Regions from separate parts of the Paenibacillus durus genome, predicted to be linked through region 2. Evidence: riboswitches for the same ligand, from Rfam matches in the RefSeq annotation. Region 2 holds a riboswitch; each other region holds the start of a gene.
What was found. A riboswitch is a leader RNA that binds a small molecule or an ion and turns the genes downstream of it on or off. The one in region 2 is predicted to bind cyclic di-GMP.
Positions count from the first base shown of each region.

Region 1: linked by a shared signal. The riboswitch ahead of PDUR_RS26140 (fibronectin type III domain-containing protein) and the one ahead of PDUR_RS18905 (thiamine pyrophosphate-binding protein) in region 2 are both predicted to bind cyclic di-GMP.
Region 3: linked by a shared signal. The riboswitch ahead of PDUR_RS22725 (S-layer homology domain-containing protein) and the one ahead of PDUR_RS18905 (thiamine pyrophosphate-binding protein) in region 2 are both predicted to bind cyclic di-GMP.
Region 4: linked by a shared signal. The riboswitch ahead of PDUR_RS29605 (anti-repressor SinI family protein) and the one ahead of PDUR_RS18905 (thiamine pyrophosphate-binding protein) in region 2 are both predicted to bind cyclic di-GMP.

Region 1 covers NZ_CP009288.1:5,893,164-5,896,567, forward strand. Annotated here, with positions in the region: gene PDUR_RS26140 (fibronectin type III domain-containing protein) at 1-1,876, opposite strand, end outside; cyclic di-GMP riboswitch class I at 1,961-2,047, opposite strand; gene PDUR_RS26145 (IS5 family transposase) at 2,289-3,404, shown strand, end outside.
Region 2 covers NZ_CP009288.1:4,349,528-4,352,931, reverse strand. Annotated here, with positions in the region: gene PDUR_RS18905 (thiamine pyrophosphate-binding protein) at 96-1,739, opposite strand; cyclic di-GMP riboswitch class I at 1,895-1,992, opposite strand; gene PDUR_RS18900 (TraR/DksA C4-type zinc finger protein) at 2,139-2,864, opposite strand; gene lspA (signal peptidase II) at 3,077-3,404, shown strand, end outside.
Region 3 covers NZ_CP009288.1:5,170,180-5,173,583, forward strand. Annotated here, with positions in the region: gene PDUR_RS22725 (S-layer homology domain-containing protein) at 1-1,485, opposite strand, end outside; cyclic di-GMP riboswitch class I at 1,543-1,636, opposite strand; gene PDUR_RS22730 (aldo/keto reductase) at 1,859-2,884, shown strand; gene PDUR_RS22735 (MerR family transcriptional regulator) at 2,941-3,339, opposite strand.
Region 4 covers NZ_CP009288.1:376,014-379,417, reverse strand. Annotated here, with positions in the region: gene PDUR_RS01785 (aldo/keto reductase) at 1-834, shown strand, start outside; gene PDUR_RS01780 (helix-turn-helix domain-containing protein) at 999-1,343, shown strand; gene PDUR_RS29605 (anti-repressor SinI family protein) at 1,439-1,591, opposite strand; cyclic di-GMP riboswitch class I at 1,618-1,707, opposite strand; gene PDUR_RS01775 (2-oxoglutarate dehydrogenase E1 component) at 2,190-3,404, shown strand, end outside.

The sequences.
Region 1 (3,404 bases), 1.5 Mb from region 2:
CGGTATACGTAACGGTTAAGCCGCTTACCGTACTTTTAAGCACTTTTTGACCATCCACGATCTGGTAAACCTTATAGCTTGTCGCATAGTCGGATGCAGCCCAAGTCAAAGAAAAATCGGTCGCATTTTTAATCGTTTGGATCAGATTGGCCGGCGGCTCCATGGTCGGAAAAATGAGCGTAAAGGAAACCTGGGTTCCTTCCGCCGATTCCCCGAACCGGGTAGAGAAGGAATGAACTTCATACGTATAATTCCCTTGCGGCTGATTGGTGTAAGTGACAGTAGTGCCGGTTACCGTGCTTTTCAATACTTTTTGTCCGTTAATAATTTGATAGACTTTGTAACTGCTGGCGTTTGCCGAAGTCTCCCAGGTCAGGACCACATCATTAACGTTTTTGAGCGTATAGTTAACAGCGGCCGGCGGCTCCATTGTTACGGAGCTCAGAGTAACTGAAACCTGACTTCCTTCCGCTGATTCCCCGAAACGGGTAGAGAAGGAATGAACTTCATACGTATAATTCCCTTGCGGCTGATTAGTGTAAGTGACAGTAGTGCCGGTTACCGTGCTTTTCAATACTTTTTGTCCGTCAATAATTTGATAGACTTTGTAACTGCTGGCGTTTGCCGAAGTCTCCCAGGTCAGGACCACATCATTAACGTTTTTGAGCGTATAGTTAACAGCGGCAGGCGGCTCCATGGTTACGGAGCTCAGAGTAACTGAAACCTGGCTGCCTTCCGCCGATTCCCCGAAACGGTCACTATAGGAATGTACCTCATAGTGGTAATCCCCGGCCGGTTGGTTCGTATAGGTGACAGCTGTTCCGGTTACCGTGCTTTTCAGTACGAGCTGCCCGTCGATGAGCTGATAGATTTTATAGCCTGTAGCATTTGAAACGGTACTCCATGTTAAAACCACGTCGTTGACGTTTTGCAGTTTATAAGTTAGATTGCCGGGTGCCGTCATAGTGACATCCCCGACAGTTACCGTTAAACGGCTTCCTTCCGCCGATTCGCCAAAACGACTGCTGTAGGAATATACCTCATATACATATTCTCCAGCCTCTTGATTGGTAAAGGAGACGGTTGTACCGGTTACCGTGCTTTTTAATACTTTTTGACCGTCAGCTTGGATTTGATAGATTTTATAGTTCGTGGCGTAACTGACTGCATTCCATTTCAGGTTGATGTCGTTGACGTTCGCCAGGCTAAACGTGAAGTTGCCTGGAGCGGCCATGACTGGAAGGACGACATTAACGTCGACAGGTGCGGATAGAGGAGATTCACCAAAGGCGGAATTCGCCGCACTAACCGCGTACGTAGCTGTTCCCATTGGAGCATTGACGACTGTATATGTATGTGTTGCCTGGGATTTTATCAAGGTTCTTTGTCCATCAGCTTGAACTTGATAAAGATTGTAACTTTGGGCATACGCAGAAGTGGTCCAGCTCAGGACAATATCGTTGCCGTTTTGAATCGTGTAAGTCAAGGTTGGCGCCGTCATGTCGGGATAGGTGATATTCACCGTGATTGGCGCGCAGGGCCCTGACTCTCCGTCCGGACTTAAGGTTGAAACCACATAAGTATATGAACCTTCCGGAAGACCGTTAATGGTAAAGGAGGTCGTTGTCATTGTCCCCCGCTCGATCAGTTGGCCATCCGTAATCTCATACACCTTATAACCAGTAGCCCCAAACACGGAGCTCCATGTCAGCTTGACATCGGTTGGTGTCAGGAGCTGATAGGAAAGATTGCTTGGAGGCAGCACGTTATTGTTTGTCTCAGCCGCAAACACATTTAGAGCGGGAAACAAGACCTGGACCATAAGCATCATCGAAACCAGGAAAGAAAGTCTTTTGGAGGATTTACGTTTTCTCATGTGTTCCTACCTTTCTTTGATATAAGGATAATAGACAAAAAAAATGAACCTCAGACAAGGCTCATAGTAAAAGCTATGATTCCTTGTGGCAACCGGCTGCCTTCCACATGGATGTGGTTCAGGCCCTTGGCTTTGCGTCTCATGATTTCTCATGATTTGCCTTTTTCACTGGGTTGTGACTGAAGTTCTATTTTTATAATAGGTATCTATTCCTGTAATGTGAATAGGTCGTAAGAACCATGATCGGTCTAATCTGCTATTTTCCCATAGATGACTTGCCTGCGGTACTTAGGGCTTGCTGAATAAACAAAAACTCTTACTCCCACAAGGAATAGAAGCCGTTTTTGTCGAAATCATCTGCAAGGAAATACTCGAAAAATGCAAAAAACCCTTGCAGATGGAGTGAATTATCATGTTTGAACGGATAGAATCGACCGACGATCTTCTCAAAGATTTTTACCTGCCCTTTGGCGGCAAACTGAACCCCAACAATCGGTGGGTGAAGCTGGCCAAACTCGTTCCCTGGGAGCAAGCGGAAGAAAAATATGTAAAGGTGTTCGGCGCACCCGACGAAGGGCAAAAGGCGTATTCGGTACGTTTGGCTTTGGGCTCCCTGTTGATCAAGGAACGTCTAGGCTTAACCGACCGGGAAACCACTTTGCAGATCATGGAAAACCCCTATTTGCAGTATTTTCTGGGTTTTGGCGGTTACGTGGACAAAGAGCCCTTCCATCATTCCTTGATGACTCACTTTCGCGACCGGTTGGGTCCCGACATCCTTCACGAGATCAATGACTGGATCATAAAAGAAGGGCTGAAGGCCGAGCAGGAAGCAGCAAAAGCAGCGGCTAAAGCCAAGGAACAAACACGTGATGACGACGATGATCACCCGGGGGGTGGACAAATGGTCATGAAAATGGACGACACCCTAACGATTCTGGAAGTGGATACCACGCCGGAAAAGTCTCAACAAAAGGGCAAGGCCAAGTCCCTCTTTCGTCTTCTTCCCAATCCCGACGCACAAACCCATCGCGGCACGTTGATGCTGGATGCAACCTGTGCGCCTGCCGACATCAAGTATCCGACAGATCTGGGGCTATTGAATCATGCTCGTGAAATCCTGGAAGGTATCATTGACGCATTGCATCAGCCGCTGATCGGTCTGGCGGAGAAGCCGCGCACGTACCGCAGACAAGCCCGTAAAGCGTACCTGCTTGTATCTAAACAACGCCAGCCCAAAGGTAAAACGATCCGCAAAGCGGTCAAGAAGCAGCTCGGCTATGTGGGTCGGGATCTGCGAATCATTGAAAACCTGAGCCAGCAAACCTCGCTGAGTACTTTGAGCAAAATGACCTATCGCCGTTTGCTAGTCATTCGCGAACTGCACCGGCAGCAACAAGAAATGATGAATGGCGGAGTGCACCGGGTGGAGCATCGAATCGTAAGCATCGAACAGCCGCATGTCCGACCGATTGTCCGGGGAAAAGCCGGAGCGTCCGTCGAGTTTGGAGCCAAGATAGCAGCCAGT
Region 2 (3,404 bases):
GATGCCTCCTAAAAGTTTTGCTGGCTTATGCTTCCCGGGTTACTTTTCGTCAAAGCTTGCTTCGGAAGCATATGCTTGTGTTGTCTGTGAAACTATTAATTAAGATTTAGTGTGCGGTGTGCGGTAGGAGGCACTTCGTCACGGTCAGTCAATAGCTCGATGACGGCAACGCGGTTTAAAGCCACAGCTTCGCTGATAGCAGCAGCAAATTGTTCTTTGGTCTCGCATTTGTAGCCGGCAGCTCCCAGCGATTCGGCAAATTTTACGGCATCCATAGGAACTTCAAATAGAGTTCCGTCGATTCTGCCTGTAGTTTTTTCCATTCCTTTTAACGCCATATCCAGCTGCATATTATTCACAACGATAAAAATGACCGGGATATTCTTGCAAACGGCAGTATTAATTTCTGTGCCGAGCATCATGAAGCAGCCGTCGCCGGTAATGCAAAATATCGTTTCCTCAGGGGAAGCAACCTTTGCTCCGATTGCCATGCCGATTGCGTTGCCCATGCAGGCAAAGTAGGCGTCGAAGACAAAACTGCCCGGCTTCTTCACGTTGTACCACTTCACGGCATTGAAGCCATGGCTGCCGTCATCAACAAATACGGTATTGTTATAAGGGATCAGATCGCTCATCGTGTTCATTACCGACGCCAGCGAAAGCTTGGGCAGATCGGGCAGTTCTTCCGCATAATGAACGGCCGTCTCCGTTTCACGTTTTTTAATAGCGGCAGTATCAACATTCTTGAGATACAGCGACAAGTTATCGCGCAAATCTCCGCCGACAGCAATCGTCTGGGAGGTTAGTATTTTTCCCACAAAGGTAGGGTCTACATCAAACTGAATTAAGGTCTTTGGATGATTATCCGCCTTAAGGTTACAAATGGTCATGTCACTAAGCCGCGACCCAAGCACGATAAACAAATCACTGCGGTTCAATAAATCGTCGCCATGCTTGCATCCGCCAACACCGACCGGACCATGGTACAGCGGATGATCCCAGGCAATAGCGCCTTTGCCGCCGGGAGTAGTAACGACAGGAATATTAAAAGTCTCTGCCAATTGGACCAATTCCGTATGCGTGCCGGAGCGGTTGACGCCTTTGCCGGCTATGATCAGAGGTCTGCTGGAATGATTAATGGCATCCGTAACCCGGTCAAAATTAGCGTAACTGACAAGGGTTTCGCGTTCGGGGATAACAATTCGGCATTCTTTAAGCGGTTCTGTCTGGACATCAAACGGAATGCACAGATGAACAGGTCCGCGCTTGCCGCTCAGCGCAATGGAAATGGCATGGTTAAAAATCGTGCTGAAATGGTCGCCGCGTTCGATTAGTTTGCTGAAGAGCGTAGCGGGTCTGAACATGTCCGCCAAATCTGCTAGATACGAAGAGGAATCCTGGCATTGGGGAATTCCGAGCTCCTGAATGGATTGATGCCCCGTAATAAACAGCACAGGGAGGTTATTGGCTTTGGCATGTGCCGCCGCTGTGAGGAGGTTCGTCCCCCCCGGACCGGAAGTACCGAAAGCGACGCCTAGATTTCCGGTCTTTAAGGCATAGCCGGAAGCTTCGAATCCAGAGCTGGATTCATGTCTCCCGGGAATAAACTCAATACCATAATCCACCATCTTAAGAACTATGGGACAAATAGATTTACCGATAATGCCAAAAGAATGCGTTACTCCGAGATTGCGTAGTGCTTCCGCCATATAATCTGCGACTGTCTTCAAAAGATCCACCTCACAAATTAAATATTGTTTGTCATGTTATCGATCCTTCGAAGTAAAACCGGTAGATCAGAATAACAAATGACAGAAGACCTGTACTCAAAACAGAGTACAGGTCGGTTGACAAATCACCATTTAGGACGCTTGATATGCAGTCGTCCCGGTTCTTCAGCAACCTGGCTGTCATGGTCTCAAGGGAAGAACTGAGACTGTAGATCCATGGCTTTGCGTCATTCCCTTTCGGAGAATTTTGCCCATATTAAGGTTAATAAAAAAGAACAATTTTCCCTTACAATATATTCCTAGCCCTTGTTTTGTCAATATATTTATATAAACAGGCTCGAAATTTGACGAAATGATTGATTATTGAGCATAAAGACTCATTGCAAAGAAAAGAAGCAGCCCTTGCGGCTACTCCTTCTCGTTAGCGTAAGGATCAAGCAGGTAATCGCCTTCTCCGCTGTCCATGTAACTCTGGTACTGATGTCCCTTCACGACGGTAACATGATTGCCCGTTATGTCCGTGGCGATGAAATTTTCCCAGGGCTCGACGAAGCCATCCGGGTCATCGGCTTCGATTTCCATATCATTGTAAGAATCGATATTATTTCCCTCCGCCATAGCCGGCGTGTTGGAGGTGCCGAAGCTCTCGACGATCTGCCAGGCGTCCTCGCCGTCAAATCCGTTATACTCATGCTCGTCGAGACTGCTCCGCCCGAATGGAGGAGTAAGAAATTCCTCTTCAACCGGGCGTGTATGCGGCTTTTCCTGGCGGGGGCTGTATTCCTTGGAATAGCGCGTAGCAGGAAGGGCGGCCAGGCGCTCATACGGAATCGGCTGTCCGCTCGCTGCGCAAATGCCGTATGTGCCTTTGTCCATCGCCTCAAGCGCATCGTCTATATCCTTAAGTTCCAGTTCTTCAAGCTCTTGAAGCGATATATCCATAGAACGATGATACAGGTCGGTTGCGACATCGCCGGGATGGTTGTCGATTTCGGTCAATTCGCCCGACATATCCCGCATGGAATCTTCAAGACCGTGATCTTCATTCTCCTTAAGCCTGTGCCGGATATCGTCCCGCTGGCGGATAAGAAGGCCGCGCAGGTGGGCAAGCTGTTCCGAAGACAGGTGATTCATTAGCCTCGGCTCCTTTCCATATGCCGTTTTCCTTGTTAGGTTGGCCGATTGGCCGGTTTTTTACCGCTGGAAAATTGTGCTTTTGATAAGCAAGGCTCGGGGTGCGCTCCAATGGACGGGTTCTTAACGCCTGTGCTACAATATACAAGTCTTTTATACACGTTTTGGACCGCTTTCGGGTGGGAAAAATAAGAACGGAGTGACAAGCTGAAGTGGTGTACTATCTGATCGCGCTAATCGTATTTTTGCTTGACCAGGGAACGAAATATCTGATCTCCACGCGCCTTGAAATCGACGAACAAATTCCGGTAATCGGGAACTTTTTTGTTATCACATCGCATCGAAACCGCGGCGCCGCTTTCAGCATTCTGCAGGACCAGCGCTGGTTTCTCATACTGGTGACGGTTGTCGTCCTGATTGGAATCGTCTGGTATTTGAACAAAGTAAAAAGGACGCGGCGATTGCTGCCCTTGGCGCTGTCACTCGTGCTTGGCGGCGCAGTCGGCAACTTTCTCGACCGGGCGATTACAGGCGAAGTTG
Region 3 (3,404 bases), 820 kb from region 2:
GACCTCGTCTTTTGCCCAATGGCTCTTCATATCCGTGAATGAAGGCTCGTATAGGAACAGAGCGTACAAACTAGGCTCTTGAACTTGGGTCCGAATGTTCCGCCAAGAGACGTCGAATGTTCCGCCGGCATAAATCCACTTTCCGGTATCCCCGTTATAACGGTAAATGCCTGTCCGGTTAGCACGGCCAGCCGTTGCGGCGGCTTGCTCCAATTCAATGGTAAGCAGGGCCGGCTTTTCAAGCTTCGCTTCGGACGTCCATGTCCAGGCTACTCCAAGCCATGTCATTTCTTTATTAGGCGCTGTGACCGCTCCGCTTGGCTTCAATACGACTCGTGACTCCCTGCCGAAGGTTCCCGGTTCGAACACGAGCCGTGCGGCTTGTCCTCCTGCGGCCACTCCGCCGCCCGGACCAATTAGATCGCCTTCCTGCTGAAGCGCAGCAGCCCCAATGCTTCCAGGCGTCGAAGCAGCCGATTCGCTCCGAACGATTTCCCGGCTAATCAGCTTGCCGCCCGCAATAAGAGCAAGCTCTTCTCCATTGAAGCCGATGAATTGCGACGGCGCGATGACGCCCAAGCTGTACAGGTTCCCGGTCGCTAAATCCGCACTCCGCACAATTGCCTTGTCGCCGCTAGCCTCCAGCCAGGCTGCCGTTCCGCCCGAAATACTCATTTCCGCGTATTCGGTTTTGCCTAGCGGAACCGGCTGGGTCAAATCCACCGGCTGCGGATTACTTACTCCCAGATCAAGAAACGTATACTTTCCATTTCCATCCAAATCACGCTGCTTCCACAGAATTTCTTCGCCATTGAATACGAACCGCTCTACATAAGAGGTGCCCGGCAGGTCAAGAAGCTTCCGGCTCGTCCCGGACGAAATCCCGTATTCATACAGATCGCCGTCCAAAGCCCCTTTGTAGACAATGCGCCCTTTCCCAACAACCGGGTCTCGCCCTTCCCCTAAATCCTTCAAGGTACCATTCGCCAGGTCATACAAGTACATTTCGTATTGAGGATTTGTCTGCCAGACAACATAATTGCCGTCTATGGAAGGTATGCGATGCTGGCCGGCATCCGTATTTAGCTTGGACTCGGTTTTTGTACTGACATTGTAGCTGTAGATATCCCAGTTCAGATTGCCGGCGCCGTCGTTTTGATCTCTTTTGTCGGCCCATACCACGATTGGCTCCCCTTTTCCATTAACGCCGACGACAGGCGTATCGGTTGGTTTGCCATGGCTCGTTATCTGTAGCTGTTGACCGGTACCTCTATTGCCGTAATAGATTTGTCCGGCATAATTTGCGGCATTGGACCGCCAGACCACATGTGTCCCCGATATCCGGACATTGCTTCCCTCAACAGTGAACGAGGTCAATTCATCCTTGTAGGTGTAGACCGTCTCAGCGGATACCTGCTGCCCGGAGGATACTGTCCCTGCCGCCATTAATCCCATGACCAGTAATCCTGCCACCCATTTTTTCAAGCCGTTCCTCATAAGTCTCCAATCCCCCCCACTAACGACAACAAAAAACCAAGCCTCTTGAGCAACCCGGCTGCCAGGTCATGATTGGATCATGACGGAAGGCCCGTGGCTTTGCGTCCCCGACTTTCGAACGGGTTTGCCTTTGTTCAAGCACTTGGTTTCTTTGTGACTAGTGCTTTATATGTAGTCAAAAAGTCTGACTTTCCCCAAAATTGTACAATAGGTTACAAATTTTTGCATGCCTTTTTCCTGAAAATAATACTTTATTACCAGAAGGGATGAACGCCAAAATACTAGCCTTGACCTAGAGTGAACTCTAGGTATTATGATGATTTTGCTAGGACATAATCAACCAGCAAGGGAGAGATGAAGCATGAAATACAAACAGCTAGGCGGCACAGGTCTGATGGTATCGGAATTCTGTCTCGGCACTATGACGTTCGGCGGCAAAAATGATCCGATGAGTTCTGTAATGGGGGCTCTTGATGAGCAGGCGGCTGGGCTGCTTGTGAATGAAGCGCTCGAAGCAGGCATTAATTTTTTTGATACCGCTAATGTGTACGGCGTGGGTGAGTCGGAAGAGATTTTGGGACGTTCGCTTAAAGGCAAGCGGCATGAAGCGGTGATCGCGACCAAGGTAAGATTCCGGATGGGACCGGGTCCGAACCAGGTAGGATTATCGAGGGGTCATATTATCCAGCAAGCGGAAGAGAGCCTCAAGCGTCTTGGAACAGATTACATCGACCTGTATCAGATTCACGGCCCCGATCCGCTTACGGATTGGGAAGAGACCTTGCGTGCGCTGGACGATCTCGTTCGCAGCGGCAAGGTTCGATATATCGGCTGCTCCAACCTGCAGGGCTGGCAGATGATGAAGGCGAACGGCATTTCCCGGCAACTAGGCCTGCATGACTTCCAAACAACCCAATCTTATTATTCGCTGGCCGGGCGCGATGTTGAGCGGGATATTATCCCTGTGCTTCAGGATCAGAAGATGGGCCTCCTCGTATGGAGTCCTTTGGCCGGTGGATTTCTGTCGGGCAAGTATACGCGGGGCAATCAAGGCGGGGCGGATGACCGGCGCAACAAATTTGATTTTCCTCCGGTTGACCGGGAGAAAGGCTATGTCCTGATTGACGTCTTGCAGGAAATCGCAAAGGCGCGGGAAACCTCGGTCGCCAGAATCGCCCTGGCCTGGCTGCTGAATCAACCTGCCGTGACGAGCGTTATTGTTGGAGCCAAACGGCCTGACCAGCTTCAGGACAATCTTGGGGCATCCGGTATCATTTTGAACGAGGAAGAATTGTCCCGTCTTGATCAAGTCAGCCGTCTGCAGCCGGAGTATCCATTATGGAACCCCAGCGTTTATATTGAGGATCGTTACCCGAATCAGAACTAAGCAGCAGAAAAAAAGGGATGGGCCGAAATACTTCGGTTCGTCCCTTTTAGCTTAGATTAACCTGGTTGTCCGGTGCTTTTGATTCCGTCTTTTTCCTTGGAATACATATCGATCTTGAAGTCAATCATCCCGATGTAGGACATCAGGGTGTTGACCTGATCTTGAACGGTTTTCTTCTGCAGCTCAAGCATTTGTATACGCTCTTCAGTGGTTGCGTCGCCCTGCACGGTAAGCTCGACAAATTCCTTCAGCTGTGAAATGGACATGCCCGTTTCGCGGAGGCAGCATATGAATTTAAGCCACTCGATATGCTCATCTTCATAAATGCGGATGCCGCTTTCGTTGCGTTTGATGAACGGCAGAATGCCCTCTTTTTCATAATATCTTAAGGTGTGGATCGACAAATTGGACTTCTCTGCCACTTGGCCGATCGTATACTGCATTTTGAGGCTCATTGGTTTGACCTCCGCCTTATTTTAGGTGAACCTTGGATTCAGGTACGTTATCTTCATTATAGGTC
Region 4 (3,404 bases), 2.1 Mb from region 2:
CTCTCCATCGGCATCAATATGTTCGATCACGCTGATATTTATACCCGCGGCAAAGCGGAGCAAGTATTCGGCACCGTCCTTAAAGAACGGCCGGAGCTGCGTGAACGGATCATTCTTCAATCGAAGTGCGGCATTAAGCTGGCCGAACCCGGCGAAAGCTCCAACGTGTTCGATTTCTCCAAGAGCCATATCCTAAGCAGTGTGGACGGCATCCTGTCTCGTCTGGGAGTAGAATACCTGGATATTCTGCTGCTTCACCGGCCCGATCCGCTGATGGACCCTGAAGAGGTGGGCGAAGCGCTTCACCTGCTTAAGCAATCCGGCAAGGTGCGGCATTTCGGCGTCTCCAATATGAGCCAGGGGCAAATCAAGCTGCTTCAGGCATACAGCGAAGAGCCGTTTATCGTCAATCAGTTGGAGATGAGCCTTGAGAAGATCTACTGGCTCGATTCGGTCGTAAGCGTCAATCAGCAAGCCTGGAGAGAGCAAGGCATGCCCGAAGGAACGATCGAGCACTGCAGGCTGGAGAATATCCAGCTTCAGGCGTGGGGGCCGCTGGCCCAGGGCAAATACAGCGGACGCCCGCTGGACGGAGAATCCGAAACGGTCCGCAGCACCGCGCGCCTTGTCCGTACGCTGGCCGATGAGAAAGGGACGACCCCGGAAGCGATAGTCCTCTCCTGGCTGATGACGCATCCGGCCGCGATTCAGCCCGTTATCGGAACGGTAAGTCCGAAGCGCATCGCAGCCTGCGAAGGCGCGGACAAGCTTACGCTTACCCGTAAGGAATGGTATGACCTGTACGTCAGCTCCCGGGGCGTGCGGTTACCTTGACGATTCATCGGCGCGCCGCCGCAGAAATCGAAGGGATAGAATAGCGTCCAGCCGGATTATAGCTTTCGGATTCGTTAGAAATTCTGGAAAATGCCTGCTTTGCCTTGTATGCAGACCTTTGCTATACTAGTACCAAAAAAACAAGGAGGGGGGCGTAACTCATCGTGCCAGATAATATAGGACAACACATTCAGCATCTTCGTCTGGAGAAGGGCTTGTCTTTATCCGAGCTGGCCAGCAAGGCTGATGTGGCCAAATCATACTTGAGCAATGTTGAACGCAACATTCAATCCAACCCCTCTATCCAATTCATTGAAAAAATTGCCGAGGCTCTGGACGTTCCCGTTCACGTTCTTCTCTATGGAGAGAACTCCGATACGCAGGAGGAAATGCTGGATTCCGAATGGTTCAAGCTAGTGCAGGAGGCTATGGCTTCAGGCGTCAGCAAGCGCGAGTTTAAGGAGTTTCTGGATTACCAGAAATGGCGTCTTGAACAGAAGGACCAGTAATCCAGTAAAGCCCACAAACATAAAGAGGACATGACGCCGCGCCGCCATGTCCTCTTTCAAATATCAATTGATAATGCCCTTTCAGACCCCTCTTGCTACATTGCCTTAAGTGTCCTGTCATTGAAGAACCGACGAATCTCATCCACTTGAAGCCCTTGCTTCTTGGCTTTCAGAAGCAAATACACCCATTCCATATCAAGCTCTAACGTCTGCAGCTCTCCGATGTTCCCCTGGTTGGACTTGTCCAAAAAATCTCCTCCTAAGATTTTTGTCCCCAGGCAGTCCGGCCGTCGTAGTATATAAAAATAACCTTAGACCCGTGACTTTGTGCCCCTGCCTTTCAGCAGGTTTACCTTTTACTGGACCCTTGCATTCAAGGATCTGATATTGATTCTCATCACAATGAGTCTTGCAAGAATATTATACAAGAAGTTCGTCCTAAAGTGTGTCGAATTTTGGAAATAAGTAAGTATGCGCGGAGAAAAAATAGAGTTGATCAAACGGCACCCGGCAGTAGAAATAATTTGAACATATGTATGATCTTAGTAGTATGAATGAACTATATACGACAAATACCCATTTTTCAAGTCTGTTAACCAAAATTTTTTGGAAATAGCGAATCATTTGTTTGGTTATTTGGTCCTGTACATAATTATGCCTTTTTTCGAACGGATTGGACGAAAGCTTGAATTGATTACAAATGTTGAAAGGAGCACAATAGGATGAGGCATTAGCTTTATAATGGTTTGTCTTTGTTATAGAATGTAAACGTAACCACCGCAGCTCCAACAGAGGGCCTCCTTAATCAGCGCCACCTTTGGAGCTTAACCGTTAGGAGGATGTTTCATGTCAGCCAAAGAGTCCTACAACGAATCCGTCTGGAGCAAGTATTACGGTCCCAATCTGGGCTACATTCAGGAAAAGTACGAACATTTCGCCGAAGATCCTTTTTCAGTGGAAGCCCACTACCGCGAACTATTCACCATCTACGGTTCTCCTCCGCTGACATCCGAGGCTGCAAGGACTCCCGGACCGGCCTTGCCCGCCGATACCGATTGGCTTCGCAAAGCGGTTAGAGCTTCCAAGCTGATCGCAAGCATCCGCATTTTTGGCCATCTGGCAGCCGACATCGACCCGCTGGGACAGGGTCATACCTCCATGGCCAAATGGCTGGACCCCGAGACTTATGAGCTTACGCGCGAAGATTTGCTTGCCCTGCCGGCTTCGCTCATCTGGGAGAACGCTCCGCAGGATGTGCTGACCGGCTGGGACGCTTATCACCGGATGCGCCAAACCTATACCAAGACGATTGCCTACGAATTCAGCCATGTCCACGACGAACAGGAGCTTCGCTGGCTGAACAGTCAGGCCGAATCGGCCACCTCGCCCGCTCCGCTCACGCCGGCGGAACGCAAAGGGCTGCTGGGCCGGCTCATCCAGGTGGAGCAGTTCGAGACATTCCTGCATAAGACATTTGTCGGCCAGAAGCGGTTCAGTCTGGAAGGCAATGATGCGCTTGTTCCTATGCTGGACGAAATTGTCCGGGCGGCCGCGCATGACGGCGCGGAGCATATCCTGATGGGCATGGCCCACCGGGGCCGTTTGAATGTGCTCGCGCATATTTTGGGCAAACCGTACGATATTATTTTTTCCGAATTCCACCATTCTCCGAACAAGGAGCTGTTCCCGTCCGAAGGGTCCATGGGCATCAACTACGGCTGGACCGGAGATGTAAAATACCATTTGGGCGCCGACCGTGCGTTCCATGAAGGCGAGACAGTGCGCGCCCGTCTGACGCTTGCCAACAACCCGAGCCATCTTGAATTCGTCAACCCTGTAGTGGAGGGCTTTGCACGCGCGGCCCAGGAAGTCCGAAGCGCTCCGGGGCTGCCTGTGCTTGATACGAACAAAGCCATGGCCGTACTGATGCACGGAGACGCCGCTTTCCCGGGCGAAGGCATCGTGGCGGAGACGCTGAATATCGGCCAGCTTCAGGGGTACCAGAATGGCGGAACGATCCACATCATCGTCAATAACCGGATTGGCTTCACGACGGAGAGC